DNA from 4 places in the [Pantoea] beijingensis genome. Region 3 is predicted to be linked to each of the others. Evidence: predicted binding sites of a transcription regulator. Region 3 holds the regulator's gene; each other region holds the start of a gene.

Region 1 (3,128 bases), 2.0 Mb from region 3:
TGGGAATGACCTGGGAAGAGTTCTGTATCAAAAATGAATTGTAACCACGCTTTCCACGTATTCATGCAAAAGATAACGATAACACGTTCAATTTTGAAATCTGCCACCCACGCACCAATGGTCTATGCTTAACAATGTCTCGAAAGAGGACTCACTCATTAAGGAGAGCATATGTTTGAACAGGCAAAAGACAAAGTTGATGAAGCTATCGGTGCCGGCCAGGAGCAGTTCGGTAAAGCTACCCGCTCACCGGAGCATGAAATAAAAGGTAAGGTTCGCAAACAACTTGCCCGCGGAAGTTATGTAGTTGATGATTTTGTCGACAGCGTGAAGGAACAAACAAAGAGTTCTCCACTCGCTTCGCTGGCCATTGCCGTTGGCGTAGGCTTTGTGCTGGGTAAAGTGATCGGCCGTAAATAACGTGATTCACGGCAGTGTCTGCGGCAGCAGGCACTGCCTTGTGGGAATTACTCTTCTATCTCTGATTTTTCATCGACATAACGTGTTACCGCTAATAAACGATTCACATGTGTCAACAGTAAATCCACGTCCGTTTGCAAAAATTCAGTTGAAGACGTTGACGCCGCCATAATGGCACTTTGTACATTTTCAGAAATAGAGTTTGAGCCCTGTTTTCCGGCAGTAAGCATTAGCGCGGCGATCAGCAGCGATTGCGCTTCAACCTGCGCCGTAAGTTCTTTGGCATCCACATCCATTTTTGCCATCTTCAGTAAAATGTCGATTACCAACTGTTTCATACTGCTTCCCCTGTTTATTTACCCTACGCTATCACCTGAAGAGGCTAACGAATGGCATCGGTCTGTCATCTTATTATTTGGCGATCATCGTCTTAACGCGTGAATAGCCATAAGTAAAGACGGAGTCCGTTGGACATACCAACACCAGCACATCGCCGCTGTTCGCCTCGCTCAACATCTCATCCAATTCACGATCGAAAGCGCTTGTAAGCTCAGGTAGCGCCATTAACATTTCGCCCGGATAATCGACGTTATCATCATATGGCATGTCCTCAATACGCGTCCCCTTCACCACAAAGATCAGCAGGGATTTGTTATCATGCAGCACTTCTGCTTTTAAATGTTTACCCGTCGGGTGCTTTGCTGCCATGGTGGCTCCTGAGTCGTCTCTCATGCTGCGTTTCACAGCCGTGTTTAGCGATCCCCGCCAGCATCAGTGGCGAGGCGACAGGAAGTATATACACAAAATGCAATAAACTGCATTGGATGTCCTGCAAGCACGGTCTACAGAGTGCCAGTTGGCGCGTATTTTTTGCCTTAAGCACGTAATTGCATCACAAAACTTCGCTCAGCCATTGATACTGTATCGTTATCCAGTATTATTAGCCCCCCAAAACAGAAAAACCGTGTGATCGCTCAAAGAGGTTTGCAAAAATGTTTGTCGAGTTGATTTATGATAAACGCAACGTGGCAGGACTTAACAATGCCAATGAAATTATCCATGAAGAGTTAGAAAAACGCATTCATCGTGCTTTTCCGGAGGCGCAGGTAAAAGTCAAACCGATGCAGCGCAACGCGATCGAAACCGATGCCAGTAAAAGCGATAAGGCGATTATGGCACGTATTATTGAAGAAATGTTTGAAGAAGCAGACATGTGGTTGGTGGCAGATTAAACGCACCGTACCGGGATATCGATAACCGTTAACGTTCGATATCAATGCCGCGCCGGATGCCGTTCGATGGCGACAAGGCCAGGTCCATGGAAGGACCGGATAATATAGCGCGGGGATGGCGTATGAAGGATATGACGATCGTGGGGTATGAAGATCTTTTGTCACAATTAGCGCGTAAGCTGGCTGCTAAACCATCCATTAGATGACTACAATGCTGAATCTCGATAGCTTACGGTTTTTCAGAACGCGAACTAAATCAATAAAATGCCCATCCTGCGCCTTAACGGATAAGCAATTATCATCAAAAATCAGCAAAGACCACACGATGATATGTTCTCATTGTGGCGCGTATTTTACGGCAAGCCAAAGTAAGACAGCGAAAAGCACATCATAATATATGATGGCGAAAATGACTGGATGCTGGCACTGCGTGAACTACGGACGTAAAAAAACCCGCACGAGGCGGGTTTTTCTCACAGGGGCTTAACTGCTCGGGTAATATACCCTCTTCGCTATCGTAAGCACCCTGCTATGTTGCGTCTTAGCGTGCAACAACGTTGGTCGCTGAAGGACCTTTAGCGCCGTTCTCAACAGAGAACTCTACGCTCTGACCTTCGTCCAGCGTTTTGAAGTTATCACCCTGGATTGCAGAAAAATGTACGAATACATCTTTGCTACCATCGGTAGGAGAAATAAAGCCAAAACCTTTCTCAGCGTTAAACCATTTTACTAAACCAGTCATTTTATTAGACATAATACTTTCCTCTGAATTTCGTTGGCCTGATAACCAGGCGGACAGGATTGCTTTGCAGATAATACTTATGAGCAAGGTAATAAGAAGATTCAGGAAAAGAGATATCTAAGATAACGCTCGAACTGAGAACTGCTTTAATAAAACCGCTTGGCATAAATAGGTCTGTACCACAAACCGAGTCGCTATTTACACACGCATCACTTTTTTAAGCAAGCATTATCGTCAATTAAAGCTATTTATTTCTATTATTGAACGATTTGGATTTGGGTTTTTGGGGATCATGCACCATTTACTCCTTTAATTAACAAAGGTCACCTACCGTCGGTTTTTACGCTATGATACGTTTACTAAAAGGGAGAAATGACATGGAATGGCGATACACCGCACTGGGTCTGCTTGCGCTTACGGTAACGGGTTGCTCAAAAACACCTGTTGAGCCGACAGTATTCCAGCATGAAACTCGAGAATGCTGGAATTACCACGGCATGATGACCGCACCTATGCCGCCTGCCGCCATGCAGGAACTTAAGAAAAAATGTCAGGCGTCAATGCGCTAATGGGCAAGGTGACTGGCCCACACACGTTGCGCCAAAATAGTGAGGTCGGCAAGTTACAGATTCAAACCTGCATATTCATCATTTCCTGATACGCCGCAACCAGTTTATTGCGGACCTGGATACCTAGCTGCATTGAAACTGCCGATTTCTGCATATTTACCATCA
Region 2 (3,128 bases), 1.5 Mb from region 3:
AAGCAGTTAGGCGTAAGTTATTTTCTGGAGCGCCGCGAGCTGGGCATTATCAATATCGGTGGCCCCGGCGTGATTGATGTCGATGGTAAAACCTGGGAAATCGATAACGAGCAGGCGCTGTATATCGGTATGGGCGCAAAATCCGTTATCTTTAAAAGCATTGATGCCAGCCATCCTGCCAAATTTTATTACAACAGCGCACCAGCACATACGCGCTATCCCGATAAAAAAATCACGCTGGAAGAGGCCTCTTCCTCGACGCTTGGCGATCCGTCCACCAGCAACCGTCGCACTATCAACAAATTTATCGTGCCGGATGTCTTACCAACCTGCCAGCTCACCATGGGGCTGACCAAGCTGGATGAGGGCTGCTTATGGAATACCATGCCGTGCCACACTCATGAACGCCGAATGGAAGTTTACTTTTATTTCGACATGGATGAGGAAACCGCCGTTTTTCATATGATGGGCCAGCCGCAGGAAACCCGACATTTACTGGTGCATAACGAGCAGGCGGTCATCTCCCCCAGTTGGTCAATACATTCGGGCGTAGGCACCAAGCGCTACACCTTCATTTGGGGAATGGTCGGCGAGAACCAGGTCTTTGACGACATGGATCACGTAAAAGTCAGCGAAATCCGCTAATTTTATTCGGCCAGTTCTGCTCTGGCTACACGTTGGAATAAGAGAGTAAAGAATGATTCTGAATGCATTTAACCTTGCAGGCAAAGTAGCTCTGGTCACTGGCTGCAATACGGGCCTCGGACAAGGGATGGCTATCGGCTTAGCGGAAGCGGGCTGTGACATCATTGGCGTTAACCGCTCCGGTCCTGATGATACGCAGGCACGTGTTGAAGCGATAGGCCGCCGCTTTTACGGAATTGATGCTGACCTTATCGACACCCAGTGTGTTCCTCAAGTCATTGAGGACGCCATTGCGGCCTTTGGTCGTATCGATATCCTGGTTAACAATGCGGGAATAATTCGTCGTGAAGATGCCATCGATTTCAGTGAACAGGACTGGGACGATGTGATGAACATCAACAGTAAAACGGTATTTTTCCTTTCACAAGCGGTTGCCCGTCAATTCATCAAGCAAGGCAGCGGCGGTAAGATCATTAATATTGCTTCAATGCTCTCTTTTCAGGGTGGCATTCGGGTTCCCTCTTATACCGCGTCGAAAAGCGCAGTGATGGGATTAACGCGCTTAATGGCCAATGAGTGGGCGCGCCACAACATTAACGTCAATGCTATCGCACCGGGTTATATGGCCACCAATAATACCGAGCAATTGCGTAACGATGAGGATCGTAGCCAGGAGATCCTTGGCCGCATCCCCGCGGGTCGTTGGGGCAAACCGGAAGATATGATGGGCGCTGTTGTTTTCCTCGCCTCGGCGGCATCAGACTACATCAGCGGTTATACCCTGGCCGTAGACGGTGGCTGGCTGGCGCGGTAAACCGCCCTTGACGCATCCGAATCATTAATCGTGACGGTTAGTGATTCGGTCAGCTCCCGCTTACGTGCAATGAGATTGCCAGGTTCTGCACCAGGCGTTTCACGGTGGGGTATTTTTTAAATATTGTTACAGCGTCACTCGTTCATTTTACTGGATATATCCCCTATACTGGATGCATTGACAGTTATTGCAGCCAGGTTACTCCCATGACGGCCGAAGGCCACCTTATTTTTGCCATTGCCAGTGCTATATTTGCGAAACGCGCCGAACTGACGCCAGAGTTGGCAAACGGCGACTGGTGGCACGTTATCCCGGCAGCTTTATTAACCTGTCTGTTACCGGATATCGATCACCCTAAATCTTTGCTGGGCCAGCGCCTGAAATGGATATCTCAGCCCATTGCGCGCGCTTTTGGCCATCGTGGCTTTACCCATAGCTTACTGGCAATTATCGCGGGGCTCGCCCTATTTCAGATCAATATCCCGCGCGGCTGGTTAGTCCCTGCAGATGCTCTGCAAGGACTGGTACTGGGCTATCTCAGTCATATTGTGGCCGATATGCTAACCCCCGCCGGCGTGCCACTACTTTGGCCATGCCGCTGGCGTTTTCGCCTTCCTTTGCTTAATAGTCAAAAAAGTAATCAGTTGGAGCGCGTATTGTGTCTCGCGTTGGTGGGTTACGCCATTTGGTTCCCGCCGGGAATGACACCTTTTGGTCCATCTGGTTGGCCCACACAGGTGATTAATACCGTACAGGGAAATCTCGATAGATTAATAAACAAACATATTGAACATTAATCACGCTAATTAATGCAAAAAGTAATAAACAATTCTATTTGAATATAATGGTGCACCATAACGAGCTGCTACCATGCACCAACATGGCGCGTCTGGAAACTTATTCCGCGCTGGTAATGACACAGCTTAAAAGCCGACGAGTTATAATACGAACGGCTGTTTTATGGAGAAATAAGGATGAACATACCGCTCATTCTCAATATTGTGGCATTTATTGCCCTGATATTACTTTTGGCAAAAACGGGGCAAACCCAGTGGAGTTTGTCTAAAAAAGTCCTCGCTGGTTTGGTTATGGGTGTCGCATTTGGACTGGTGCTGCAACTGGTCTATGGCGAAGACGCCCCGGTACTGCAAGAGTCTATCAATTGGTTCAATATCGTCGGTAATGGCTACGTGCAATTACTGCAAATGATTGTGATGCCATTGGTATTCGCCTCAATCCTTAGCGCGGTCGCGCGCCTGCACAACGCCTCTTCGCTGGGCAAGATTAGCGTATTGACCATCGGCGTACTGCTGTTCACAACGGCGATTGCATCGCTGGTTGGGGTGTTCGTCACACATCTGTTTGGTCTGAGCGCGGAAGGTCTGGTGCAGGGGGCGCAGGAAAATGCGCGTCTGGCTGCGCTACAGAACAACTACGTCGGCAAAGTCGCCGATTTGACCGTCCCACAATTGCTACTCTCCTTTGTACCCAAAAATCCGTTTGCCGACCTGACAGGTGCCAAACCAACGTCAATCATCAGTGTCGTTATTTTCGCCGCTTTCCTCGGCGTGGCGGCGTTACAGTTGCTGAAAGATGATGAAGTGAAAGGCCAGCGCGTCTTAACCGCGATTGACACATTGCAATCCTGGGTGATGAAACTGGTACGTCA
Region 3 (3,128 bases):
TCTACCTTAGGTGATAACAGCTTCTGGTGTTACATATCAGAGAACGCTTTTCCGTTGGAGGAAAACGCTGTCTACTTGCTGATTACAGTTTTAATTGTAGTTCATATTATTGCAATGAGACGAAAAGGCAGATAAAAATCCCAAAATAGAAACTAAAAATAAGCACAACATCCTGAATGCATTAGCAATATTCGAACCCATCATCAACGGATGGAAAACAGCATTACGTCTATCAGCTGGGGAACCAACTCCCTTTTTTCCAATGCTGGTGCCAGATCCACCAAAGTGTTATCCCCCGAAGCATCAAAAACACCATCACCGCCAGCCACAACCCATGATTCCCAAGCCACGGCAATGTCAGCAGCGTCAGGCCATAACCCAATGCCGCAACCGCCATGCCATTACGCATATCACTACCACGCGTCGCGCCGATAAACATGCCATCCAGTAGATAGCACCAGACACCAATCAACGGTAAAACCACCTGCCAAATCAGATAGTGCCCAGCCAGCTCGCGCAACGACGGCAATGATGTCAGCATCGAAACGATCCACTCCCCGATCAGGGCGTAGACCAGTGAAAAAAAGAGGGCAACTAATCCCGCTTGCCGACAAGAGGCATGCCATACTTTGAGCAACTTACTGCCATCACGGGCACCATATGCTTCCCCTGAATAGGCCTCCACCGCATAGGCAAATCCGTCGAGAGCATAGGCGGTAAAGGTGAGGAACATCAATAAGACCGCATTCACCGCAACGGTATCGCTCCCCAAACGTGCACCCAAAATAGTCAGTGAAGCAAAACAGAGTTGTAACAGCAAAGATCGCAACATGATGTCGCGATTCAGGCGCAGCAGGCGAGAAAAATCGCCACGCCAGCTGCGGCACAGTAGCGACAGTGAAATACCTCGCAGTTTGAGCACGCGCCAAATCATCAATAACCCGACCACTAAAGCGGCATACTCGGCGATAGCCGTTGCAGCAGCAGCGCCTGCCACCCCCCACTTCAGCCCGATTACAAACCACAAATCGAGAAGAATATTGACCAGATTGCCGACCACCAACAATACCACCGGCGCACGCGCATACTGCACCCCCAGCAACCAACCCAGTATCACAAGATTCGCCAGCGTTGCCGGTGCGCTTAGCCACCTTATCGACATAAACTGATGAGCCTGGTAGAGCACTTCACCGTTACCACCCACGATACGGATCGCCAGATGACTTAAGGGCTCTTTACACAGGACAAAAAATGCCCCGGCAACCAGTGCGATGAATAAAGGTTGCATCAGCGCACGTGCCAGCGCGGGTTTATTGCCCACACCAAATGCCTGCGCGGTTAATCCTGTCGTGCTCATTCGCAGGAATAACAGCAGCATAAACAGAAAGCTGGTGGCGGTCGTACCAATAGCCACACCGCCAAGATACGCGGGGCTATCAAGATGACCAATAACGGCGGTATCAACCAGGCCCAATAATGGCACAGAGATATTTGACAGGATCATCGGTAGTGCAAGACGCCACAGATTTTTATCAGCTACGGAAAAGAGTCGCATAAGCATTCAGAACGCGAAATGCCCTTTTATTGGAGGATGCGTGAACGGATGCAACGGATACAAAAACATCCACTCAAACGCACGCCGATACCATCAGCGTGCAAGCTGCACTACTTTTATAACCAGTTACCGTTACGAATTACCCCAACAGCCAAACCTTCAATGGTCAGAGATTGCTGACGCAAGTCGACAACAATTGGTTGAAACTCACTATTCTCTGGCAAAAGCTGAACCGTATTTCCTTGTTTTTTCAATCGCTTAACGGTAACTTCATCATCAATACGCGCAACCACAATCTGTCCGTTATGCACGTCCTGCGTTTTATGCACCGCAAGTAAATCGCCGTCCATGATACCAATATCTTTCATGGACATACCGCTAACACGCAGCAGAAAATCAGCATGCGGTTTAAATAAACCAGCATCCACCTGGAAGTGGCATTCAATATGCTCCTGCGCCAAAAGCGGTTCGCCCGCGGCCACCCGACCAATGAGTGGCAGACCCGTTTCGTCTTCCATCATCAAACGAATACCGCGTGAAGCACCGGAAACAATTTCAATTACGCCTTTGCGTGCCAGCGCCTTCAGGTGTTCTTCCGCAGCATTAGGGGAACGGAAACCCAGTTGCGCAGCAATTTCCGCACGCGTAGGCGGCATACCAGTCTGATTAATGTGATCACGAATCAGATCGTAAACCTGTTGCTGCCTTGCTGTTAGTGCTTTCATTCCGCCCCCTGGTTGTTTATACAGTCGCTGTGAGTATATACAGGTATTTGTGGCTTGAAAACCTAAATGAGTCAAAAAAACAGCGATTTGTGGAATTTTGAGCAGGCTATCGTAAAAGTGGCCACAGCAACATTATCCAGACGAAGAGGGCAAGCAGAATGCTTAACAGGACCGCAGCAGAGCCCATATCCTTTGCCCGGCCGGAGAGAGGATGGAAATCACTACCAACGCGGTCAACAATCGCCTCAATGGCACTATTCAGAATCTCCACGATCACAACCAGCAGCACGGAACCAATTAATAACACGCGAGTTACGGCATCAACCTCGAGCCAGCAAGCAATCACAATCGCGATTAGCGCCGCTATCGACTCCTGTCGAAACGCGGCTTCATGCTGCCATGCTGCGCGCAATCCTTGCCAGGAATAACCCGCTGCTTTGATGATACGAGTCAAACCCGTTACGTTATTTGCCATATTAATTGAACCCTTTGAGATGTTTAACGTCAATTTGGGGATGATGCGCAAATTGCAATGCCACAGATCTTGGTGGCACTTTCTGGTATGCTTGCCGCGCTTTGCTAACAAGAGGCTTCATGTTATCTATGTCAGGTTGGCGTAATTTCTATTATAAGTTACTGAATTTACCGCTCTCATTTTTGGTGAAGAGCAAGGCTATTCCGGCCGATCCGGTAGCTGAACTGGGGCTCGATACCTCGCACCCTATTATGTATGTGTTGCCTTATGATTCAAAGGCCGATCTCCTTGCACTGCGAGCGCAGTGCCGTATCCATAATCTGCCCGATCCACTGGAACCGCTGGAGATAGATGGGACGGAATTGCCGCGTCA
Region 4 (3,128 bases), 2.0 Mb from region 3:
CACCGGTCAAATCGAGAAAGGCTTCATCAATAGAATAGACATCAATACGCGGCGCCAGACGTTCCAGTGTTTCCATCACGCGGTTAGACATATCGGCATATAGCGCATAATTGGATGAGAAGACCACGACATTGTGACGTTGTAACTCCTCGCGTAATTTGAAATAGGGAGCGCCCATGTTCAGAGAAAGTTGCCTGGCTTCGCGGCTGAGAGAAATAATACATCCATCGTTATTGGACAGCACCACCACGGGGCGGCCGCGTAAATCGGGGCGGAATATCGTCTCACATGAGGTATAGAATGAATTAACGTCAACGAGTGCGAACATGGTTATTTATCAGCCGTCAAAGGTGGCGTTATAAGCTATTTTATTTGTCATTTTGCTTCCGCAGTGCTTAACATTCTCTTACGGAAATTTCCGGGGCGGCTTCCATTTTCACCTACGAAGGGCAGAGCAAAAGGTTACGCCCAGCCGGATACGGAGCCAGAACCGCGATGATCTGGCTCCTCGGGTATCATCAGGAACCGAGTTTATCTTGAGTGCGTAGCTCAAAATCGGCGGCATCATGACGTTCATGAAGTTGCTCTGATGGCTCACCCCACGTGCGATTAACGATACGGCCACGCTGCACGGCGGGGCGCTGGTCAATCTCTTGCGTCCAGCGCTGCAAATGGGGATAACTCAGGACGTCCAGAAACTCACCTGCACCATACTGCTGCCCCTTTGCTAAATTGCCGTACCAGGGCCAAATTGCGATATCGGCAATCGAGTATTCATCACCGGCAATGTAACGATGGTTGGCAAGCTGGCGGTTTAGTAGATCGAGATGGCGCTTTGCTTCCATTGTAAAGCGGTCAATGGCATATTCGAGCTTCACGGGCGCATAGTGGTAAAAATGACCAAAACCGCCACCGAGATAAGGTGCCGCGCCCTGCAGCCAGAAAAGCCAGTTTACGACTTCAGTTCGGCCCGCCAGGTCTTTAGGTAAAAAGTGGCCAAATTTTTCTGCAAGGTAAAGCAGGATAGCACCGGACTCAAATACCCGAATTGCCGGTGAGGTTGAGCGGTCTAACAGCGCCGGGATCTTAGAGTTAGGATTAACGTCTACGAACCCGGAAGAGAACTGTTCTCCTTCGCCGATGCGAATCAGATGTGCATCATATTCCGCATCGCTGATGCCAAGCGCCAGTAACTCCTCAAGTAGGATCGTCACTTTTTGGCCGTTCGGCGTACCCATGGAATAAAGCTGCAGAGGATGTTTACCTACAGGCAGGGTGGCATCATGGGTCGGTCCGGCAATCGGACGATTGATTTTGGACCAGATGCCGTTGCCTTCGGGGTCCCACGTCCAGACTTTAGGGGGCGTATATTCTTTATCCGTCATGATAATTACTTGCCTTTTCGCTGAGTAAAGGGGGCCAGAATGCCCTGTATCGATCGCCACATCGCTTAAAAAACTAAGCGGCTGCATAGATAATGAAGGTGACGACGCCGAAAATTTCCAGTTCTTCTTCATTGCGTAGCACGATGGGTGAAAAGCGCGGGTTCATGGGCAACAGCTGAACGTTAGGCCGTAGCTGCAGTTTCTTTACCGTAAATTCGCCATCAATAGCGGCGACGACAATACGGCCATGTTCCGGTTTCAGGGCGCTATCGACAATCAGCAGATCGCCGTCGCTGATATTTGCATCCTGCATGGAATCACCCGCGACCCGGATGAAATAGGTCGCACTGGGATGTTTGATCAGATGTGCGTTCAGATCAAGGCGACGCTCGACGTAGTCGGCAGCTGGGGAGGGGAATCCGCAGGCGACCGGGTCCGAATACAGCGGTAACTCCCGGGATATTGGATGTTCTGCGGGATATAAAAGTATCATCATTCAGGCTCAATATAACTGTATTTATATACAGTATTATCAATTTCTGACAACGATCAAGTTTTATCTTTCCTTAAACCATCATGGCATTGTTCTGCCAGAGTATTTAACGTCCATGGTGACAGCAGAAGTGCCGAGGGGGGGGCAGCAAAGGCCACTATTACCGGGTAGAACCGGTGCTTTCAACGTGGCGATTTTATCCCGTGTCTGACGAGTGAATCGGGTCGCAATCGCCCTCCTCATAGAAATTAACGCTGTAGCACAACTGGCGGAAGCCGAAACAGTGCCTATACTTAATTGTGATGTTGTTCGCAGTTTGGCCCGAGAGCGCCATGAGAAGACAGGATCTGGCATGACGCCGGACGATGAGTGAAGGTTGGGTGAGGAGAAAACATCCTAAAATAGTCAATTTGTCGTATTCCTTTCAGTCACCCGCGTGGTAAACGTTCCACGCTTCCTGTCACTGGCCTCGGTAACCTCACGTCGGACATCAGAAATCTCCTCATGTGCTGGCAAGTGGTATTTGTACGCTTGCTCAAAATATCCTGACCGGAGGAAGAGTGTGACCAACGAATCTGCTGTTTTACCGTCGTTAAGTGGCGGTCTTTATGCCTTCTTCTTCGATGTTGATGGCACCTTAGCAGCGATTAAACCACGCCCTGATGAGGTCTCGATCCCTGAAAATGTCCGTCAAATGCTGCAATCCTTATCTACCCTGAGCCAAGGTGCGCTGGCGTTGGTATCAGGACGTCCTGTGAAAGAGCTGGACGTCCTGATATCACCGCTGCATGTACCGCTTGCGGGTGTGCACGGCGCTGAACGCCGAGATGTTAAAGGCGAACTGCATTGCACCGCATTGCCTGCGGCAGTGACAAAAGAGTTGGGTGATATTCTCGCTGACAGTATCGCGGGCTGGCCCGGGACGCAGGTGGAAATAAAGGGTATGGCCTTTGCGCTGCACTATCGTCAGGCAATGCAATATGAAGCGCAGGTTTTACAACTGGCGCAGTCAATGGTTGAGCGTTTCCCGGAGCTGGCGCTGCAGCCGGGTAAATGTGTGGTGGAGCTGAAGCCACAGGGTATTGATAAGGGTGCTGCGATTAAGGCCTTCATGCGTGAAGCACCTTTTACCGGACGGATACCGGTTTTTATTGGGGATGATTTAACCGATGAGGCAGGATTCCTTGTAGTGAATGCCATGCAGGGCATTTCGGTAAAAGTGGGGGATGGCCCAAGCCATGCACGTTACC

Evidence for each region. Region 3 encodes LexA, which represses DNA repair genes until DNA is damaged. Its sites were predicted from a motif close to TNCTGTATGTACATACAGNA; they were not measured.
Region 1: J1C60_RS07705 (DinI-like family protein) is a predicted target of LexA. The motif match lies at 1,338-1,357, and genes of this name have one in related genera.
Region 2: J1C60_RS09900 (metal-dependent hydrolase) is a predicted target of LexA. The motif match lies at 1,626-1,645, and genes of this name have one in related genera.
Region 4: umuD (translesion error-prone DNA polymerase V autoproteolytic subunit) is a predicted target of LexA. The motif match lies at 1,895-1,914, and genes of this name have one in related genera.

What each region holds. Positions count from the first base shown of each region.
Region 1 covers NZ_CP071409.1:1,719,908-1,723,035, reverse strand. Annotated here, with positions in the region: gene J1C60_RS07725 (DUF6388 family protein) at 1-44, shown strand, start outside; gene J1C60_RS07720 (CsbD family protein) at 172-420, shown strand; gene iraP (anti-adapter protein IraP) at 468-758, opposite strand; gene J1C60_RS07710 (hypothetical protein) at 832-1,128, opposite strand; gene J1C60_RS07705 (DinI-like family protein) at 1,413-1,652, shown strand; gene J1C60_RS18685 (YnfU family zinc-binding protein) at 1,855-2,046, shown strand; gene cspE (transcription antiterminator/RNA stability regulator CspE) at 2,194-2,406, opposite strand; gene J1C60_RS07695 (hypothetical protein) at 2,772-2,963, shown strand; gene fliE (flagellar hook-basal body complex protein FliE) at 3,025-3,128, opposite strand, start outside.
Region 2 covers NZ_CP071409.1:2,197,899-2,201,026, forward strand. Annotated here, with positions in the region: gene kduI (5-dehydro-4-deoxy-D-glucuronate isomerase) at 1-645, shown strand, start outside; gene kduD (2-dehydro-3-deoxy-D-gluconate 5-dehydrogenase KduD) at 698-1,459, shown strand; gene J1C60_RS09900 (metal-dependent hydrolase) at 1,666-2,256, shown strand; gene J1C60_RS09905 (L-cystine transporter) at 2,434-3,128, shown strand, end outside.
Region 3 covers NZ_CP071409.1:3,731,282-3,734,409, forward strand. Annotated here, with positions in the region: gene dinF (MATE family efflux transporter DinF) at 233-1,555, opposite strand; gene lexA (transcriptional repressor LexA) at 1,672-2,280, opposite strand; gene J1C60_RS16910 (diacylglycerol kinase) at 2,387-2,755, opposite strand; gene plsB (glycerol-3-phosphate 1-O-acyltransferase PlsB) at 2,884-3,128, shown strand, end outside.
Region 4 covers NZ_CP071409.1:1,750,433-1,753,560, forward strand. Annotated here, with positions in the region: gene umuC (translesion error-prone DNA polymerase V subunit UmuC) at 1-328, opposite strand, end outside; gene yghU (glutathione-dependent disulfide-bond oxidoreductase) at 519-1,385, opposite strand; gene umuD (translesion error-prone DNA polymerase V autoproteolytic subunit) at 1,459-1,878, opposite strand; gene otsB (trehalose-phosphatase) at 2,441-3,128, shown strand, end outside.